Regions from separate parts of the Rothia endophytica genome, predicted to be linked through region 3. Evidence: predicted binding sites of a transcription regulator. Region 3 holds the regulator's gene; each other region holds the start of a gene.
The links. The regulator LexA, encoded in region 3, represses DNA repair genes until DNA is damaged. The targets are predictions, from matches to a motif close to TCGAACANNTGTTCGA.

Region 1 (6,565 bases), on a different contig from region 3:
GCTGACCCTTGAAACCGCCCCCGAGATGGACGGCATGAGCGCTACCCAGCGGGTTTTCTACTCCTGGGCGCAAGCATGGCGCATGAAGACTCGACCCCAGACTGCCGAGATGTTCTTGGCAGTGGACCCCCACTCCCCCGAGAAGTTCCGCGTCAACGGCGTCGTGCGCAACATCGATGAGTTCTACACCGCCTTTGATGTTCAGCCGGACGCCAAGCTTTACCTGGCACCCGAGGATCGCGTGCGCATCTGGTAGCGAGCCGACGCTTCTGCTGATATAAATCTAAGGACGCCGCACACTAACTGTGCGGCGTCCTTTCACCTTAAAAGCGGGGGCAGGCTATGCCATAGCGGGTGCGTCCCAGAGGTTCAGCACGGTGCCAACGCCCTTGCGCACGGCGTTGCGGTAGACCACAGTACCCCAGGCGACATCCTCAATAGGCATGCCACCCACGGAGTAGACGGTGATTTTCTCTTCATCATCCTGCGGCTCGGGGTGATTGAGTGCCTCACCCAAATCGCGCAGACGCTCGGCAGGGATCAGGCCGTTGTGCACGCGGTCGTTGAACTTACAACCAATGATTGAGACATAGTTATGGGAGGCTCCGGGTTCGGTTTCTTCAGCCCAAGCGTCGTACATGCCGGCGTTATCGACCAGTAGACGCACGTCGTCTTCAAACATCCCTTCATCCAAGTTGCAGGCAGCGGGCATGGCGAAGAAAGCGCCGGGCTTGACCCATTCGCGGCGCACGGTGGGGTAGGTTTCGGGGTCGCCCACGTGAATGGAGGTGCAAAAGGTGACGATGTCAGAATCGCGCACAACTTGCTCTAGTTCTTCAACCAGTTCCACAGTTTTGGTGGGGTACTTGTCCTGCGCCCATTCAATGAAGCTCTCAATACCCTTGGTGCTGCGCCCCAGCACCTTAATGTACTCCACGGTGGGTCGGGCATCGATCAGGGCAGCTACGGTTGCCTTGGCAATAACGCCAGGACCTAACAGGCCGAGCACCTTGGCGTTTTTGGGGGCGTAGTGGCGGGCGCCGACGCCGGAGGTGCAACCGGTGCGGTAGGCAGAGAGCAGGTTGGCGCTCATGTAGGCAAGAGGGGCACCAGTCACGGTGTGGTGCAGGGCCAGCATGAGAATGGAGCGGGGTAGACCCTGCTCGCGGTTACTCACATTAGAGCCGTAAGACTTCACACCGGTCATGCGGAAGGAGCCGCCCAAGTAGGCGGGCATGGTGACAAAACGGCGGTCGGGGCCGTCCGCGGGCATACCCTCGTGCGTGGGGTTGATAGGGAACTGCACCTTGGAGCCATGGGATTCGCCCAGGTGACCTGCCATGCGGTAGTCGCCGCGGGCGTGCAGTGCCAGGGTTTCTTCCATGGCGTCGATGCAGGCGGTGACATCTTCAACGCCGGCTGCCATCATGTCGGTTTCGCTGAGATAACGGAACTCTGCTGCGGGGTAGCCGGGGTTCAGTTCAGCATCGACGGCTGCTTTGAGGTAAGCATCATTAGTGGGCAAGCGGGGGCACCTCGTGATTGTGTGGTAAAGATTTAGACGACTTAATCTACCATCTTTGAGAGCGCGAGATAAGAGAGTTTCTAGGCACAGCGACCGCTCATCTTCTGGTCGTAGAGGTATGCGAGCAGAGATTGCTTGTTAGGTGCAGAAGGCGGAATCTACAGATATTGAACTTAAGTATAAAAACAAGTACTCCACCTCTGAACTTTTGTATAGGTGCTAGCGGGACTCGTTATTTCACAATAGATAACGGAACAACAGTTTGACTCACACCACTAAGGACTCCAAACCATGAAGAATATCCGTAAGGTACTGGCAGTTACCTCTATCGTCTCAGCTCTCACCCTCGGCTTTTCACCTGCGCATGCTGCTACTTTGCCGCAGGATACTGATGTTAAAGCTTCCCCTGCCTCAGCATCTAGCATGTCTCCTACTTTCTTTCATTGGCTTTGCAAGTCAGGAATATGTGACTAACCCTCATACGTTCCGAGGTAGCACTGCACGAGGGTTGATAGCATAAACCCATGACGACGAGCCTCACTAGTGCTTCCCGTAAGAAGTGGTTTCCCCTTGGCCCCTACCTGAGGGCGCTGCTTATCTGCCTGGTATTTATTTTTATTGCGGTCGATTTATATTCGGGAATCTATGAAAATACAGATACGCAGAATCGTGTATGGGCTGTTGCCATTGCCTATCTGCCCGTTTTTATGATGGGATTCGGGCTCATGCCCGGCATTTATGGCTGGTATTTTTCTCTTGCCAACATCACGGTGCTTTATAACGATTCCAGTTTCGTTTGGGCTGGGTTCTCATCGGCGTCAATTCTGGTACCTGTGTATTGCGCTTACCTGGCTACAAAACGTCAGGTCGTGGCATTCGGTATTGTCCTGTGTGTTTTTGTTGTGTATCCGGGTTGGGACTTCGGCGCTTCAATCACTCAGCTCTTTACATCATCCGTGGCACTTTTTTCATACATCACAGGGTTAGTCCTCAGAAGGTTCCGGCTTCAGCGGGAAAAAGACCAGCAAAAGATTATCTCTATTCAGGAAGCCCAGCTCCAGGCACGGAATGAGGAACGCACGCGCCTTGCCTACGAGTTACACGATATTGTTGCCCATGAAGTCACCATCATTGCTATGCAGGCTCGGCGTGCACAGTTTGCAAAGGATCCAGAAAAAATAGCCGCTATTCTGACCGGAATCGGGGACTCCGCGAGTCAAGCGCTCGAGGATCTTCGCAAGCTGGTGACTGTCCTTAAAGCCGAGAAAAATGACTCACTGAACGGCGAGCTACCCAGCGCTCCCCAGGCGGAAGAGAATTTGCTGCTGGGCGACGCCTCTCTTTCAGGGGAAACCACATCGGCTCTAGCCCTGACTCACGATTTACATAAAATATCTGATGCCCTAGAAAATGCAGGCTTTACTGTTACGCTGACCGTTGATGGAAATGTAAGCCTTATTCCTTTGGTATCTCGACAGGCGCTAAGACGTACAGCTCGTGAGATAGGGACCAATGTTCTCAAGCATGGTTCCCCTGAGGGATCTGTAAAAATCGACCTCACAGTGGGTCAGCGTAACGTCACGCTATCCTCAGAGAACGTCATCTCTCATAACGAACCCGTTTCTTCATCTTTGACCGGGTTAGAATCAATGAAGGCTAGGTTTCATGATTTGGGTGGAACATCGTCTTATCAAAATGACCACGGTGTGTGGAAGATTCAGGTTAGCCTTCCCCTGCCTAAAACAGTGACCAAAGCTTTTTAAGCTGCCGCTCTAGCTTGTACAGACAGTGAAGGAACCATTCATGGTTAAAGTCCTCCTCGTAGATGATGAATCCCTTATTCGTAATATTTTGAAGGATTATCTTTCCTCCGATGAAAGCCTGGAAGTGGTGGGGGAAGCTTCAAATGGCAAGCTGGCAATTTCACAGGCAAGGGCCCTACAGCCAGATGTAATTTTGATGGATATGCAGATGCCTCTGATGGACGGTGTCGAGGCAACCCAGTATATTCATCATTCTTTCCCCGACATACGAATATTAGGGCTGAGCACCTTTGCGACTGATCGCTATGTTGTTGAACTCTTGCGGGCAGGTGCCTCGGGGTACTTGGTAAAGGACTCCCGCCCCGAAGAGGTCACCAGCTCAATCCACACCGTTCATGATGGGGGATCAGTACTGTCTCCCGAGGTTACCCGCTATGTGGTGCAAGGGCTTGAGCAGTCAGTTCCTGCCGAAATTTCTCCCGACGAAGAACTCATGTCAGTTCTTACCGCGAAAGAAATAGAGGTCATTGAGCTTCTTGCACGCGGTCTAAATAATAAAGAGATGGCCGCAGAACTTTTCGTTACTGAATCCACAATTAAAGCGCGTTTTGTGAAAATTATGGAAAAAATGCAGGTGCGCGATAGGGTTCAGATTCTAGTTAAAGCTATTGAATACAACCTAATCAACCTAAAAACCTGGTAACCCATAGCTTTGCTATTTTTAGCCGAGATCGATTCCTAGCACAGCCCCGATAGGGTAGACGAGCCCGGCAAAGGCTGGGGCAAGATCTTCCAAGCTAAGGCTGTCGATGCGGTGCATATCTAGCAAAGCGTCAACACCCCAACCCATCACGCTGTACTGCGCTAAGAATCTCGCTAAATCGTCGGGTGCCAGATGCGAGCGGCTAAGATTGCTGAACGCAAATTTTTTGACCTGCTCAAATTCCGTCTCGCTATAAGTTTCAGGAATATTGACGACAGCTTGCGCCACGCTCCCTAGAATTTCTAATGTCTCTTTGCTTTCATCGTTATCTCCGCTGAAGCTCCAGATGATGTGTGGTTTGCCTTCAATCAATGCGCGCATCGGCTGAAGGTTAATCCCGGCAGGTAGCCATGATGCTACGAGAGGATTCGCTGGGTTCATAAGCAAACACATGGCCACAAAGGTTTCGAGGCTCCCCGCCTTGGTTGCTGGCTCCGGGCCTGTGATAATGATGTGCTCTGTTGAGCCCTGCTGGTAGCGCTGGAGGTTAGCGGTCACTTCCGCTACCTGAAATGCAGAGGGTGGAGCAGGCTCGGGAAAGCTCTGGGCCACAGTTTCAGGAGCAACAATAGCCACTGTAGCTTGAGCACTGGCAGGCTCAGCCTTTTCATCGAGAGCTTGCGTAAAGTACTGCACCCAAGCCTGTGCATTTGCTGGGCTGAGCACAAAGGACGCTGACCCCGCCTGCTGATCATTGTCCTGTTTAGTCAGTAGCAGCTGGTTACCAACACTTTGGTTGGTCTGCTCTGTCGCTGCTGCCACGGCTTCTGCATAGTTTTTGCTAGCGGCAGCAGGCCAGCCGATAGTGATAAAAGTATTCTCTGACCTGTGATCACTAGTAGCAACGAGAGTGTAATTCTTTGGGGTAAACATAGTGGTATTCCTCTTAGAGGTTAGTGCCAATTACTAAGGACGCGAGGACCTGGTTTTCAAGGGTAACGGCAGCCTCGTTGGCTAGCTCTCGTACAGCGTCCAACTGTTCTTCTATGCCACGGAGGCGGTCTGTCAGGGCAGGGATGTAGTGGGGATCGCGTCGAATAACAGCATCACGAGCCATCACGCGCGAGATCTTCTGATCGTTAGAAGTGTTGCTTTCCAGTCGAAGTATTGCCCGCTGGACAGCAAGTTTCATAGCGCTATCCGGGGCTGTTTTGACTGAACTAAACCGATCGGCAGGGTCAAGCGGGGCGTTGGTATCATCAACCAGAACAAACAGGTCATCGTAAGGGGTATCAGCAACCCCAAAGATACCTGCGCTGGCATCCAAGGCTCGCACACCCGACAGGGTTTCTGCCACCAGCAAGGTACCTAGTAAGAGGGAGCTGATTGTGTCTGTATCGACAGTGCGGGTCACTGAAATCCTTCGTGAACCCCACTCTACAGGCTGCTCCAAATAGTTGGTGACACTCTGTTGAATAGACTGCCCAGCGCCTTTCCTCTGACTTATTTTTACCAAAAAACCACTGTTTTCTGGGCGAGTCAACCCTAGTTTAGCTAGAGCGCTTCCAACATAACTGAATACTTGTTCAGCAGGCAGGGGACTAAGAATGACTAGAGCAGATTCATGCAGCTGGTAATAACGCCGATGGATGTCGATGAGGACGGCAGTGGTGGCTCGGTCTTGGAGATCCAGGTCGCCGCTACCATCATGCCCGTTGGCATAATCAGACCAGAACTGTCCGGTAAGGTGCGGCCATGGGAGGACTCCGCCGGGTGCTTTAGCTAACCTGTTAGAACGTTCGGTGGCTACCGCTTGAATCTGGTCGTCAAGCTGATGGAGCGTGAATGCAGGAAAAAATACCTGTTCCAGGAGTCGTTGTATCGAGGTTTCCAGGTAAAACGGGCTGCCTGTCTCGTAGAACTCAGTGTAGTCCATATGCGTATTACCGCCGAGGATACCTCCCTCACCTGAAATAGCGGTCGCCCTCTGCACGGCGGTTGAACCATGAGAATCCTGATAAACCATATGTTCAATGAGGTGGAAGAACCCTTCTTGACCAGGTTCCTCATCCCGCATACCAGCGGGTACTGCCAAACTGATGGAAAAGTTAGCTGCTTTTTGATCATGGATAGAGATAACGCGTAATCCTTCGATCATAAGTTCTTCGCACCCGTGGCTACCCAGGGATGTACGGCTAAAACTCATAAGAAGTTACTTTCCTTTCGTACCTATCGATCAAGGTAGTTAGTGGCCAAGTCGATGAGAAGCTGGGCGGCTTGAAGATTTGCCCCCGCATAATGGTGCCAGTCATAAGCATGATGAATAAGACGGAAGGCGATAGCCGAATTTAAATTATTTTCCGTAAAGTCCCCATACCCAGTAAGAAATCCTTGCTGAAGATCGGTTAGTTTAAGTCGTAGGTTGGGGTAGAAAGCGTATAGTTCAGCGAACTCCCCTAGAACCCACCCAGTGTCATATTCTGGCTGGGCGTAACCAACATCTTCACCGGTTAGTAGGACTCCGGTGACCTGGTCAGCAGAAATAAGCCAGTTAATAAAGCCGGCATTTCCGTG
Region 2 (6,565 bases), on a different contig from region 3:
AGCAATAGCATCCATGATGGTATCGGTGGTCTCGCGGCGCTGCTTGCCGCTCATCGCTGGGCCGAGCTTTTCAAAGGTCATGGGCTCCCCTACCCGAACGGTAAAACGGTGAGGATAAACCATATTGGAGCCCGGCTTCTGAATCTTATCAGTACCGATTAAACCGACAGGAACCACCGTTGCCCCGGTCATATGAGCCAACCAGGCTACCCCAATCTTTCCCTTGTAAAGGTAGCCGTCACGGGAACGAGTACCCTCGGGGTAGATGCCGAAAACCTTACCGTCGTTGAGCCTTTCAAGCGCCTTATCAAGCGCTTTCATGGACTCTTTCTTGTCACTTCGGTTGACCGGGATAATATCGATGACCTGAAAGAGGGTCTTCATCAGTTTGCCGCGGACGCCCGGGGAATTGACGTACTCAGCTTTGGCGAGAAAAGCCACACGCCTGGGCATGAGCGCTGAGATAATCACCGAGTCCAGGAAAGCCAAGTGATTAGAGGCCACAATGACCGGGCCCTCTTTGGGAAAGTTTTCAAGCCCGGTCACGCGAGCACGAAACACAGTTCTCAACAAACCCTCAATACTTTTTTGGGTTGCCTTGTATTTCAGGGACATGGGAGAACTCCTTGACGTGCGTGACCTACTGCCGACGATAACTAGCCGGGTGACTACCGGTCTACCTGTTTAGCATACCCCCGTTTTCGCGAAATTCATGGCGAAAAGGGGCTAGGTAGCACTGAGTATCACGAGGTGAGCATTTCCGCTAAAAAACGCCCTGTGTGAGAGCCATCCACCCGAGCGACCTCCTCTGGTGTGCCGGTAGCAATGACGGTACCGCCGCCGTCACCACCTTCAGGCCCCATATCAATCAGCCAGTCGGCACTCTTGATAACATCCAGGTTGTGCTCAATGGTGATGACCGTGTTGCCCTTATCAACCAGACTCTGCAAGACCACCAGCAGTTTGCGGATATCCTCAAAGTGAAGACCGGTTGTCGGTTCATCCAGCACATAGACTGACCTGCCATTGGACCGTTTCTGCAGCTCGGTAGCTAGCTTGACGCGCTGGGCCTCGCCGCCCGAGAGGGTAGTTGCTGACTGCCCCAGACGAACATACCCCAAGCCCACGTCTACCAGAGTGTCCAGGTAGCGAGCAATCTTAGTGAAGGCTGCAAAAAACTCTGCCGCTTCAGCAATGGGCATTTCTAAGACATCCGAAATAGTCTTACCCTTATAGTGCACTTCTAGAGTCTCGCGGTTATAGCGTTTGCCCTTACAAACCTCACAGGGAACATAAACATCGGGCAAGAAGTTCATCTCAATCTTGAGAGTGCCGTCACCGGAACATTCCTCGCAGCGACCGCCCTTCACGTTGAAGCTAAACCTTCCGGGCTGGTAGCCGCGCATTTTAGCTTCGTTGGTCTCAGCAAAGAGCTTGCGAATATGGTCAAAGACGCCCGTGTAGGTAGCCGGATTGGAACGTGGAGTGCGCCCAATGGGTGACTGATCCACGTGAATAATCTTGTCCAACTGATCAAGACCTGTAATGGTCTTGTGGCGCCCGGGAACCTGCTTAGCCCCGTTGAGCTTGTTAGCAAGAGAAGTATAGAGGATGTCGTTGACCAGGGTTGATTTGCCTGAACCTGAAACACCGGTCACCGCGGTAAGGACGCCCAGGGGGAACTGAACATCAACGTTTTTGAGGTTATTTTCGCGGGCACCCACCACTTTGATGGTGCGCTTTTTATCGATGGGGCGACGTTGTGTCGGCACCTCGATGCTCTTTCGCCCCGCCATGTAGTCACCGGTGATGGATCTCTTGTTGGCCAGCAGCTCGGTATAGGTGCCAGAATGCACGATATCGCCGCCGTGTTCACCGGCGCCGGGGCCAACATCCACGATCCAGTCTGCCTCTTTCATGGTGTCCTCATCGTGCTCCACCACAATCAGGGTGTTGCCCATGTCGCGTAGCTTAGTGAGGGTTTCGATGAGTCTGCGGTTATCACGCTGATGCAGACCAATTGAAGGCTCGTCGAGCACGTAGAGGACGCCTACCAAACCCGATCCAATCTGCGTAGCCAGGCGGATACGCTGTGCTTCACCGCCGGAGAGGGTGCCAGCAGAGCGCGCCAGGTTGAGGTAGTCCAGGCCTACATCCAGCAGGAACTGCAGGCGGGCGTCAATCTCTTTGAGCACTAGCTCAGCGATTTGCGCTTCGCGAGTGCTAAGGGACAGCGAGCGCACAAAAGAGAGGGCATCACGCATGGGCATCTCGGTGACATCGGCGATCGAGTGACCTCCCACCTTGACGGCCAGAATGGTGGGGTTAAGACGCGCTCCGTTACAGGCTTCGCACGCCACGTTGCGCATGTACTGCTCATAACGGTCTTTAGACCAGTCAGATTCGGTCTCTTCGTGCTTACGCTTGATATAGCCGTAGACTCCTTCGAAGCCCGACGTGTAGCGGCGCTCACGACCAAAACGGTTTTTGTAGGCAACGGTGACTTTGTAGTCCTTACCGTGCAGGATTGCTTTTTTGATTTTGGCGGGAAGGTTCTTCCAGGGGGTGGTGAGCTCAAAGCCCAGTTCGTCGCCTAGACCTGCTAGTAGCCGCAGCCAGTATTCACTGGTTGACTTACCCTGGGACCAGGGGGTGATAGCGCCTTCAGCAAGTGAGAGGTCCGGGTTGGGGATGATAAGGTCTTCATCCACTTGGAGCTTAGACCCAATACCGTCACAAGCTGAGCAGGCTCCGAAGGGAGAGTTGAAGGAGAAGGCACGAGGTTCAATCTCGGTCACCTGCAGTGCATGCCCTTGAGGGCAAGCCAGGTTTTCACTAAAGCTGCGGGTTCGGTCAGCTGCTGCTGGGTCGACATCCACAAAATCAATCAGGACTTTACCATCAGCCAGGCCGAGGGCTGTCTCTACTGAGTCGGTGAGACGCTGATGCACGCTTTCTTTGATGGCAATACGATCAACAACCACTTCAATGGTGTGCTTGTACTGCTTTTCGAGCTTAGGGGCGTCTTGCAGCTGGATGGTCTCCCCATCAACCCTGGCGCGGGAATAGCCCTGATTACTCAGCTCTTTGAAAAGGTCAACGAACTCCCCTTTTCGGGCTGACACTACCGGCGCCAGTACCTGAAGTTTGGTCTTTTCGGGGTAGCCCATGAGGATGTCCACGATTTGCTGGGGGGATTGCTTAGAGATTTCCTCACCGCAGACAGGGCAGTGTGGGTGCCCCACGCGCGCCCAGAGCAGGCGCATGTAGTCGTAGATTTCGGTGATGGTACCCACGGTAGAGCGCGGGTTCTTGGAGGTCGATTTCTGGTCAATCGAAACAGCCGGTGACAGGCCCTCAATGAAATCAACATCGGGCTTATCCACCTGGCCCAGGAACATACGGGCGTAGGAGGACAGTGACTCTACGTAGCGGCGCTGACCTTCGGCGAAAATGGTGTCAAAAGCCAAGGATGACTTACCTGAACCGGACAGTCCGGTGAAGACGACCATGGCGTCGCGCGGAATATCCAGGTTCACGTTCTTAAGGTTGTTCTCACGGGCGCCTTGAACGCGGATGTGTGAGAGATCCTGCTTAGTCTTTTGTGGGGCTGATCCTGCCATAGTTCACCTATCGTTTGCGGGTTTCGAATATATATTCTATACCCCAGGCGCATCCTGTGTCTGCACGTTGGGCACCGTTCAGTCTTAGGCTGGTGGCATAAAATCCTCAGCGAGGGTGATGGCCTGCAAGCCCATAGTGGAGGAGGCATCGGCATCAGCACATCGCCCACCGTCCAAGCGAGAAAACTTCAGGCACCGGGTAAAACGGTGGGCACGCCGTTCTGGGGTAAAGGGGCACCGACCGGATTAGAAGGCATAGGTCCATTGTAGGTTTGCCCCGTGGGGACACCTGGGTTTCTTTTAATCTCTGTGAGAGATTGCTAGGCTTTCGCTCTATTCTTTGTAGCTCTTGGAATCTACCATGAGAGTATGACTGAAGCTGGAAAACTAATTTTTGACTCTGCCACCGTTTCCGTTCGTTCACTCGCGGTCTCGGAGATGGAGAACAACGTCTATCTCATTACCGCTAAGAGTGATGGCAGACAGGTATTAATTGATGCTGCTGACGAGTTTGAGCGCATCAACACCTTCGTGCTGGCTGCAGCCGGTGAGGACGGTGCAGGCGCGCTCCGCGAGCAGGGCGACCCTCGTATAGAAGCACTCATCACGACCCATTCGCACTGGGACCATATACGGGCACTCCCCACCGCGGTTGCAACCTACTCCCCCGCAACCTACTGCGGTGCAGCTGACGCTCCTTCCATCCTTGAGCAAGAAGATGTACAGGTCGCGCACCTCTTACAGGGCGGTGAAACCCTCACTTTTGGCGACATCACCCTTGAGGTAATTAGCCTGCGCGGCCATACTCCCGGCTCTATCGCCCTGGTCTACCAGGAGCCTGAGGATGACGGCACCCCGGTGCTTCTTTTCACCGGCGATTCTCTCTTCCCCGGCGGTGTCGGTAAGACCGACACCCCTGCTGATTTCAAGCAGTTGCTGAATGATGTGCGCGAGAGAATCTTCAGCGTATTCGACGACAACACCGTAGTGCTCCCCGGTCACGGTCAGCACACCACCCTGGGCGCTGACCGTGGCAACCTTGATGAGTGGGAAGCCAGAGGCTGGTAGTACAGGTTGAAAGGACGCCGGGGCTTACTCCCGGCGTCCTTTTTGCTATAACTTTAGGTTAAAAAGCGGCTTAGAAGAGACCTACCAGTTGGCCGTCCTCATCAAAGCCGATGCGCTCAGCAGATGGCGAAGCGCCCAAACCGGGCATGGTGCGCATCGTGCCGCAGATAGCGTACACATAGCCAGCTCCAGCAGCCAGACGCACTTCACGAACCGGTAGCGTCCAGCCGGTGGGCGCACCCTTGAGGGAAGCATCTGATGAAATGGACAGGTGGGTCTTAGCGATAACCACCGGCAGGTGGCCGAAGCCCAGCTCCTCAAACTTAGCCAGCTGCTGAGCAGCAGCGGGGGCAACCTCGATACCATCAGCACCGTAGACTCTTTTTGCAACCTTCTCAATCTTGGTTGACAGTGAGTCAGAGTCCTCATAGGTGTAGACCAGATCGCTAACATCATCACAGGCAGCAACAACAGCCTCAGCCAGCTCAGTTACGCCAGCACCACCCTCAGCCACACCGCGGTGGATGGCCACGCGAGCGCCAGCTTCTTCAGCAATCATACGGATTGCCTCGTGCTCGGAGTCAAAGTCGCTGGGGAAGGCGTTGATAGCAACAACCGGCTGAACACCAAAGCTCCGAACAATCTCAATGTGCTTCACCAGGTTTGCGGCGCCCGCCTTAACGTCAGCGGGTGACTCCTGCAACATTCGTTCGGGCAGGGGCTTGCCGGGAACAATCTTATAGAGGCCCGAGTGGGACTTGAGTGAGCGCACAGTGACCACCAGGACGGCGGCGTTGGGCTTGAGACCTGAGGTGCGGCACTTGACGTTGAAGAAACGTTCAGCACCCATGTCGGCGCCGAAGCCGGCTTCGGTAATCACGTAATCGGAGTGTTCTAGTCCCACATAGTCAGCGACTACCGAGGAGTTACCGGTGGCGATGTTGCCGAAGGGACCGGCGTGAATCAGTGCCGGGGTGTGCTCCAAGGTTTGCAGGAGGTTAGGGTTGAAGGCATCCTGCAAAAGGGCTGCCATGGCGCCGTCAGCCCTGAGGTTCTGAGCAGTGATAGGCCCACCATCCATGGTGTAGCCGATCACGATGCGGGCTAGGCGCTCACGCAGGTCTGTAAAGCTAGAAGCCAGAGAGACAATAACCATAACTTCGGAGGCAGGGGTGATATCGAAGCCGGTCTCGCGGGGCACGCCGTCCATGCGTTCGCCCAGACCCACGATGATGTTGCGCAGGGAGCGGTCATTCATGTCCATCACGCGGCGCCAGGAGATATTCCGGACGTCAATGTTGAGCTTATTGCCGTGGTGCAGATGGTTATCAATCATGGCTGAAAGTAGGTTGTGCGCGCTGGTGATGGCGTGGAAGTCACCGGTTAGGTGCAGGTTCAGCTTCTCCATGGGGACAATCTGCGAGTAGCCACCGCCCGATGCGCCGCCCTTGACACCAAAGACCGGGCCGAGAGCCGGTTCACGCAGGGTCAGCGTTGCCTTCTTGCCAATATGAGCCATACCCTGAGCCAGGGAAACAGAAGTAGCGGTCTTTCCTTCGCCCAGGGGTGTGGGGGTTACAGCAGTGACCACAATGTACTTGGAGCCCTTCTTCAGAGCGTTCTCAGCGGTGGTTGTTTCGTCCAGAAGAACTTTGGCAACATACTTGCCGTAAGGTTCTAAGCGCTCTTCGCTGATGCCAGTTGATGCTGCAATCTCTGTAATCGGCTGCATGGGCGCGGCCTGCGCGATTTCGAGGTCTGAGGGGAAGGGCTTGCTCATGGTGTGAACTTCCTTGCTAACGTGCTGGGTTTGCCACCCCAAGTTTAGTGTGCCAGCTCATCTTTACGGCATTAGTTAAGGCGTTTGACGGCTG
Region 3 (6,565 bases):
GCGGCCATGGAGCAGGTGCGCGATGCCGCTCGTTCTGCCCTTACTGATACTAAGTCGGGTGAAAAGGATGCGGATGCTGGCCGGCAGATGACGCGGGCTAGCCTCACCGAGGTACACGACACCGCCGAGAAAATGCTGCAGGCAGACCCTCAACACCAGGTAATTTGGGTGTCCCGCCAGGGCTCGTGGGAGCCGGGTCGTGGTTACGTGGCAGCCTCCGATGATGATCCTGCAACCCTCAACATCGCCCCTATTTCTGTTGCGGGTTACCTGCGCGAAGGTCTCTTTGACGGCCGCACCGTGGTGCTCACCTCGGCAACGCTGGCACTGGGGGAGTCCTTTGAAGCAACAGCTGGCGCCCTGGGTCTCATGGGTTCAGGCGCGCCGCGCTGGGATGCTATCGATGTGGGTTCGCCTTTCAACTACCCCAAACAGGGGGTTCTCTACCTAGCATCAGACCTACCCAAGCCCGGACGTGGGGTATCAATAGAACAGCTGGACCGCATCGTTGAGCTGGTGGCTGCCTCCGGCGGCGGTGCACTGGGCCTCTTTTCTTCCAAACGAGGTGCGGAACTTGCCGCCGAATATGTGCGTGAGCGAACTGACCTCAACATCCTCTTACAGGGAGAATCATCCCTGCGAGCACTGGTTAAGGAATTCGTGGAAGATACAAATTCCTGCCTCTTTGGCACCATGAGCCTGTGGCAGGGAGTGGACGCCCCGGGGGATTCCTGCCGCCTGGTCATTATGGATCGTATCCCCTTCCCTCGGCCGGATGACCCGCTTTCACAGGCACGTTCGCGTGCTGTCGCCAAGAACGGTGGTAACGGTTTTATGGCGGTATCAGCCACTCACGCGGCTGTTCGTATGGCTCAGGGTGCTGGACGTCTGGTGCGCTCAGTGAACGACCGCGGTGTTGTTGCGGTTCTAGATTCGAGAATTGCTACCCAGCGGTACGGTAGTTATCTGGTGAAAACGCTGCCGCCTTTTTGGGCTACCCAGAATAAGAACGTGGTGCTGGGCGCCTTAGAGCGTCTGGCGCAGATTGTTGAGACCCCCTAAGGGTATGGGTATATAAGAAGGGCTAGGTCAGCATGACCTAGCCCTTCTTGTGTGAGATGGTACTTAGCGCGTTAGAGGCTACGCAGAACCGAGACGACCTTACCCATGATGGTGGCTCGGTCACCCAGGATTGGTTCATACTGGGTGTTCTGGGGCAGAAGCCAGGTGTGGCCGTCACGCTGGCGGAAGGTTTTGACCGTGGCCTCGTCCTCTAAGAGGGCTGCAACGATGTCACCATTTTGAGCGGTATTTTGGGTGCGGACTACGACCCAGTCACCGTCACAGATAGCGGCGTCAACCATGGAGTCGCCCTTGACCCTCAGCATGAAGAGATCGCCGTTTCCCACTAGCTGGCGGGGCAGGGTCATGACATCTTCGATTGATTGTTCGGCGGCGATCGGTGAGCCAGCTGCGATACGGCCAACTAGAGGTACCGTTGCTAAGTCTTCGCTGCTCTGTTCGAAGGTCGGTAGGAGGGGTAGCCGAAGCACAGACGTCTCTGTAGCGGGTTCAGCCTGCTCACCCTCACCGAGAATCTCGATAGCGCGCGGACGTTTGGGGTCACGGCGAATGTAGCCCATCTCTTCAAGACGGCTCAGCTGATGAGTCACCGAAGAAAGAGACGCCAAGCCCACCAGGTCGCCAATTTCTCGCATGGATGGCGGGTAACCGTGCTCGTCGATGGCCTCTGAAATGGCCTCCAGAATATTTTTCTGGCGGGCAGTAAGCGGGCGAGATCCCTTATTTCTAGGGCTGGCCGGAGTGTGCTGGGTGCGTTCGCTCACGGTGTGCTCGTCTCTGTTGGTCCTAAAATGTCAGCCACCTATTGTCTAATGATCCAGGTGGTCTTCTAAGACTATGCCACCAAAACAGTTTATTCAAACACTTGTTCTAATTTTTCTCGACTATGTTCGAGTTTTCTGATAGAACATAAGTACTAGATTTTTTAGAACATTCATTCGACCATGGGTTGAATGTTTGAGCAGTCGTTAGGAGAAGGACAAATGAGCGCTATCGCCCTACCGGATTTTATGGCTCCTGCTTCTTCCAAGAAGCCCCTCAACTCATTGCAGGCACAGGCTGACGCCCAGCGTTCACGAGCAAAAGCTAACTCGACTTTCACCACCCCCCAGTATCGAATTCGTACCGTTGAGCCTGGAACTTTCAGACGCCACCAGGGTGCTCAAACTGCGGTAACACGACCGACCCAGCAGGGGCAGCTCCTCGCCCCAGTTTCTGCAGCACAGACTTCTCAGGGGGTAAACCAACAGAAGAAGCGTGGTTTGCTAGGAGGAGCCGTGCGTTTAACACGTAAGGGTCGCTTGGTGTTCCGCGGCATCCCTGCGCTGACTCTTGCTGTCCTCATCGTGCTGGGAGCCTTGACTTTCATCAACCCGGGCGAAGCGAAGAGCTCAACCGGTGAAATGGCAACTCAGGTTAGTTCTACTATGACGGTTATGCACGGTGACTCACTCTGGTCCATTGCCGCAAAAGTTGCCCCGGGCCAGGACAATCGAGACGTTATTAACCACATTATGCAAATCAATGATTTGAGCACTGCCCGGGTCGAGCCTGGCCAGGTGCTTGAGGTACCGGTCTACACTTCGAAATAAAATGTTCGATATGAGCTAGCGCGGCTAGACTGGTGGGGTGACTAATTCTATGGACTCTCTCTCTGCCCTCCCTCTGCGCGATGATCTGCGGGGCCGTTCACCCTACGGTGCGCCCATGATTGATGTGCCCGTGACTCTCAACGTCAATGAGAACACCCATCCCATGCCCGGTGAGGTTGTAGATGCGATTAGTCGCGATGTAGCTGCTGCAGCCCTCACGCTCAACCGCTACCCCGATCGCGAATTCTCATCGTTGCGCCAGGAATTAGCAAGCTACCTTGGTCACGGTCTGACCGCAGAGAATCTTTGGGCAGCAAATGGCTCCAACGAAATTCTGCAGCAAATCATGCAGGTCTTTGGCGGCCCCGGGCGAAGCGTCATGAGCTTTGTGCCCACCTACTCTATGTACCCCCTCCTCGCGGACGGCACCAACACTACTTTTATTGCCGGCTACAGGGCTGAGGACTACTCCCTGTCCACCGAGTTGGCTCTTGCTCAGATTCAGGAGCATCGACCCAACATCGTCATCCTCTGCTCACCTAATAACCCCACCGGCACCGGTCTTGAGCTTGGCGTGATCGAGGCTGTCTATGAGGCGGTGGCCGCTTATAACGGCATTGTAGTGGTCGATGAGGCCTACGCTGAATTCGCCCAAGACCGCTCCCGCAATGCTTTGACCCTACTCTCTGGGCGCCCCAACCTGATTGTTACCCGAACTATGAGCAAAGCCTTTGCCCTTGCAGGTGCTCGTCTTGGGTATTTCGCCGCAGCTCCCGCAGTCTGTGACGCTGTCCGCCTCGTCCGTCTGCCCTACCATCTTTCGGCGGTCACCCAGGCGACGGCTGTAGCTGCGCTTCGCCACCGCCAGCAACTCCTGGCTAATGTTGATGATATTCGAGCACAGCGCGACCGCATCGTAGATCACCTGGCCGGCTTAGGGCTAAAGCCCGCCGTATCAGACTCAAACTTTGTCTTTTTTGGTGGGTTGAAGGATGAGAAAGCGGCTTGGCAATACTTGCTGGATGCCGGCGTTCTGGTACGTGATAACGGTATACCCGGCTACCTGCGCGTCACCGCCGGAACAGAGGCAGAAACCAGTGCATTCTTAGAGCATATGACGGCATACATCGAGACATTCGAGCGATAATTTTTCTTGACCACACCATACATTGAGGTAGACATGGCAGTACCCCACCAAACATCAACTGGGCTAGGCCCCCGCATTGCAAAGATGGAGCGCAAGACCAGTGAATCATCGGTCAGCGTCGAGATCAATCTGGACGGTACCGGAGTGTCAGACATCGACACCGGCGTACCCTTCTATGACCACATGCTGACCGCACTTTCTAAGCACTCACTCATTGATATGACCATCAAGTGCTCGGGGGATACCCACATTGATGTGCACCATACCGTTGAAGACACCGGGATCGTGCTGGGCGAGGTTCTACGTCAGGCCCTGGGTGATAAGGCCGGTATTCGCCGCTTTGGTACCGCAACGGTGCCCCTAGATGAAGCGCTGGCGTCGGCAGTCGTTGATATTTCAGGGCGCCCCTATCTGGTGCACACCGGTGAACCTGCCGGCTTCGAGTTCCACCTTATCGGCGGGCACTTTACTGGTTCGATGGTGCGCCATGTATTTGAAGCTTTTGCTTACCATGCCGGTATTTGCCTTCACATTACCTTGTTGGGTGGCCGCGATCCCCACCATATTGCTGAAGCTGAGTTCAAGGCACTGGCACGGGCCCTGCGTCAGGCAGTAGAACCAGATCCCCGTCACGCAGGTATTCCTTCCACTAAGGGAGCACTCTAAATGGCAGAGCCCCAGCAGAAACCTTTAGTTGTCGTTCTGGATTACGGCGCGGGAAACGTCCGTTCAGCGGTTCGTGCCCTTGAAGAAGCCGGAGCAGAAGTGCTCCTGTCACGTCGCGAGGCTGATGTGCTGGGTGCTGATGGTCTGGTAGTGCCCGGGGTAGGTGCCTTCCAGGCGGTGATGGACGGTCTGAAGCAAGCAGATGCTATCCGTATGATCGGACGTCGCGTGGCCGGTGGGCGCCCCGTTCTGGGGATCTGCGTTGGCCTTCAGGTGATGTTTGAGCACGGCGTTGAACACGGCATTGACACCGAAGGTTTGGGTGAGTGGCCTGGAACCGTCGAAAAGCTACAAGCTGATGTGGTACCTCACATGGGCTGGAATACGGTGCGCCCGCCGGCTGGCTCCCGCCTCTTTGCGGGGATTGAAGAGGAGCGCTTCTATTTCGTGCACTCCTACGGCGTGCAGAGCTGGGACTTTGATCAGAACATCGAATCTATGGTGCCCCCTCAGGTCACATGGTCCCATCACGGCACTGACTTCATCGCCGCCGTTGAAAATGGACCTTTATCGGCTACCCAATTCCACCCCGAAAAATCAGGGGAAGCTGGCCTAAAGCTCTTGCGCAATTGGCTGAACACATTGCCCGTGACCGGCCGTATCTCAGTGCAGGAGGACTAAATGTCCGCTTCTACCTCAGGCCTGCTGCTGATGACCATTGGCATGATGTTCGTAGGCGGCGCTTATTCTTTTTATCGACAGAAAATTACTTGGATAGCCCAGCTTATTTTGCTGCTGGTGGGGCTCGGCTTCGCTGGCTATGGCCTCTACATTGTGCTCAACTACGGGTAAAAAACCTCATTTTTAGGAGAAACTATGACTGAACGACTTGAACTATTGCCCGCAGTAGATGTTGCTGACGGTCAGGCTGTGCGTCTGGTCCAGGGTGAGGCTGGCTCTGAAACCAGCTATGGTAGCCCGCTTGAAGCGGCTCTTGAATGGCAGAATGCCGGCGCTGAATGGTTGCACCTCGTTGACCTGGATGCCGCGTTTGGTCGCGGCGATAACATTGATATTCTGACTGAAGTAGCTCAGGAACTGACCATCAAGATTGAGATGTCTGGTGGTATCCGCGACGATGCTTCTTTGGAACGCGCGCTTTCCCTCAACCCTGCCCGCATCAACTTGGGCACCGCCGCACTGGAAAACCCCGAATGGACCCGTAAAGTTATCGCTGAACACGGGGATGTCATCGCTGTTGGGCTGGACGTCCGCGGGGATATTCTTGCTGCTCGCGGCTGGACTCAAGAGGGCGGCAACCTCTGGGAGGTACTGGACCGCCTGAACGAGGACGGCTGTGCCCGCTACGTGGTCACCGACGTCACCAAGGACGGCACCCTGCAGGGCCCTAACCTGGAGCTACTACGCAAGGTTGCTGAGCGCACCGACAAACCGGTAGTTGCCTCCGGGGGTATCGCTACCCTCGATGACATTGCCGCTCTGCGCACTATGGTTTCCCACGGCGTTGAAGGTGCCATTACAGGTAAAGCCCTCTACGCAGGTAAGTTCACCCTGCAGCAGGCACTTGATGTAGCAGGCCGTCCCTAATGGCCGACTTCTCGGACCGAGTGCACCGTGCTCACACCCACGGGCACGGTGGGGGAGGTGGAGACCAGCGGAATCTGCCTACCCACATCGCCGCGCAATTGGCCAGTGCCGGGCAGAAAACTGATACCGGCGGGCAGCCTTGGGAAGGGCGAAACCTTGCTGAGGGTACCAGCCACACTCACCAGTACCCGGGCGATCAGGGCACGACTGACCCGGCTCTGCAAGAGGTGTTTGACGCTTTTGTTGCTGGTGAGATTGATGAAGCTGCTGTGGTCGATGCCTTGCGCAATGTGCGTATTTTCGCCCCGGTCGTTGCCCAGCTTTCCCAGGCAGAAATTACCGAAGCTGGGTTAGTCTCGGATAAAGAATCAGATATGGCTCTGGTCAGCATTCAGGCACCGGACGGTCGTAAGGCCTTGCCAATCTTCACGGCGGTCGATGCTTTGACTGGCTGGCACGATTTGGCTCG

Region 1: ABD982_RS08745 (tyramine oxidase subunit B) is a predicted target of LexA. The motif match lies at 1,776-1,791, and genes of this name have one in related genera.
Region 2: uvrA (excinuclease ABC subunit UvrA) is a predicted target of LexA. The motif match lies at 3,647-3,662, and genes of this name have one in related genera.

The regions. Positions count from the first base shown of each region.
Region 1 is NZ_BAABKP010000003.1:136,579-143,143, forward strand. Features, by position in the region: gene ABD982_RS08740 (M13 family metallopeptidase) at 1-256, shown strand, start outside; gene ABD982_RS08745 (tyramine oxidase subunit B) at 341-1,525, opposite strand; gene ABD982_RS08750 (sensor histidine kinase) at 2,050-3,288, shown strand; gene ABD982_RS08755 (response regulator) at 3,329-3,991, shown strand; gene ABD982_RS08760 (hypothetical protein) at 4,010-4,813, opposite strand; gene ABD982_RS08765 (M16 family metallopeptidase) at 4,938-6,197, opposite strand; gene ABD982_RS08770 (hypothetical protein) at 6,221-6,565, opposite strand, start outside.
Region 2 is NZ_BAABKP010000001.1:1,243,910-1,250,474, forward strand. Features, by position in the region: gene ABD982_RS05630 (lysophospholipid acyltransferase family protein) at 1-615, opposite strand, end outside; gene uvrA (excinuclease ABC subunit UvrA) at 744-3,623, opposite strand; gene ABD982_RS05640 (MBL fold metallo-hydrolase) at 3,993-4,691, shown strand; gene ABD982_RS05645 (formate--tetrahydrofolate ligase) at 4,762-6,471, opposite strand.
Region 3 is NZ_BAABKP010000002.1:35,293-41,857, reverse strand. Features, by position in the region: gene ABD982_RS06690 (ATP-dependent DNA helicase) at 1-1,062, shown strand, start outside; gene lexA (transcriptional repressor LexA) at 1,134-1,847, opposite strand; gene ABD982_RS06680 (LysM peptidoglycan-binding domain-containing protein) at 2,067-2,675, shown strand; gene ABD982_RS06675 (histidinol-phosphate transaminase) at 2,713-3,822, shown strand; gene hisB (imidazoleglycerol-phosphate dehydratase HisB) at 3,856-4,488, shown strand; gene hisH (imidazole glycerol phosphate synthase subunit HisH) at 4,489-5,169, shown strand; gene ABD982_RS06660 (hypothetical protein) at 5,170-5,340, shown strand; gene priA (bifunctional 1-(5-phosphoribosyl)-5-((5-phosphoribosylamino)methylideneamino)imidazole-4-carboxamide isomerase/phosphoribosylanthranilate isomerase PriA) at 5,365-6,096, shown strand; gene ABD982_RS06650 (SseB family protein) at 6,096-6,565, shown strand, end outside.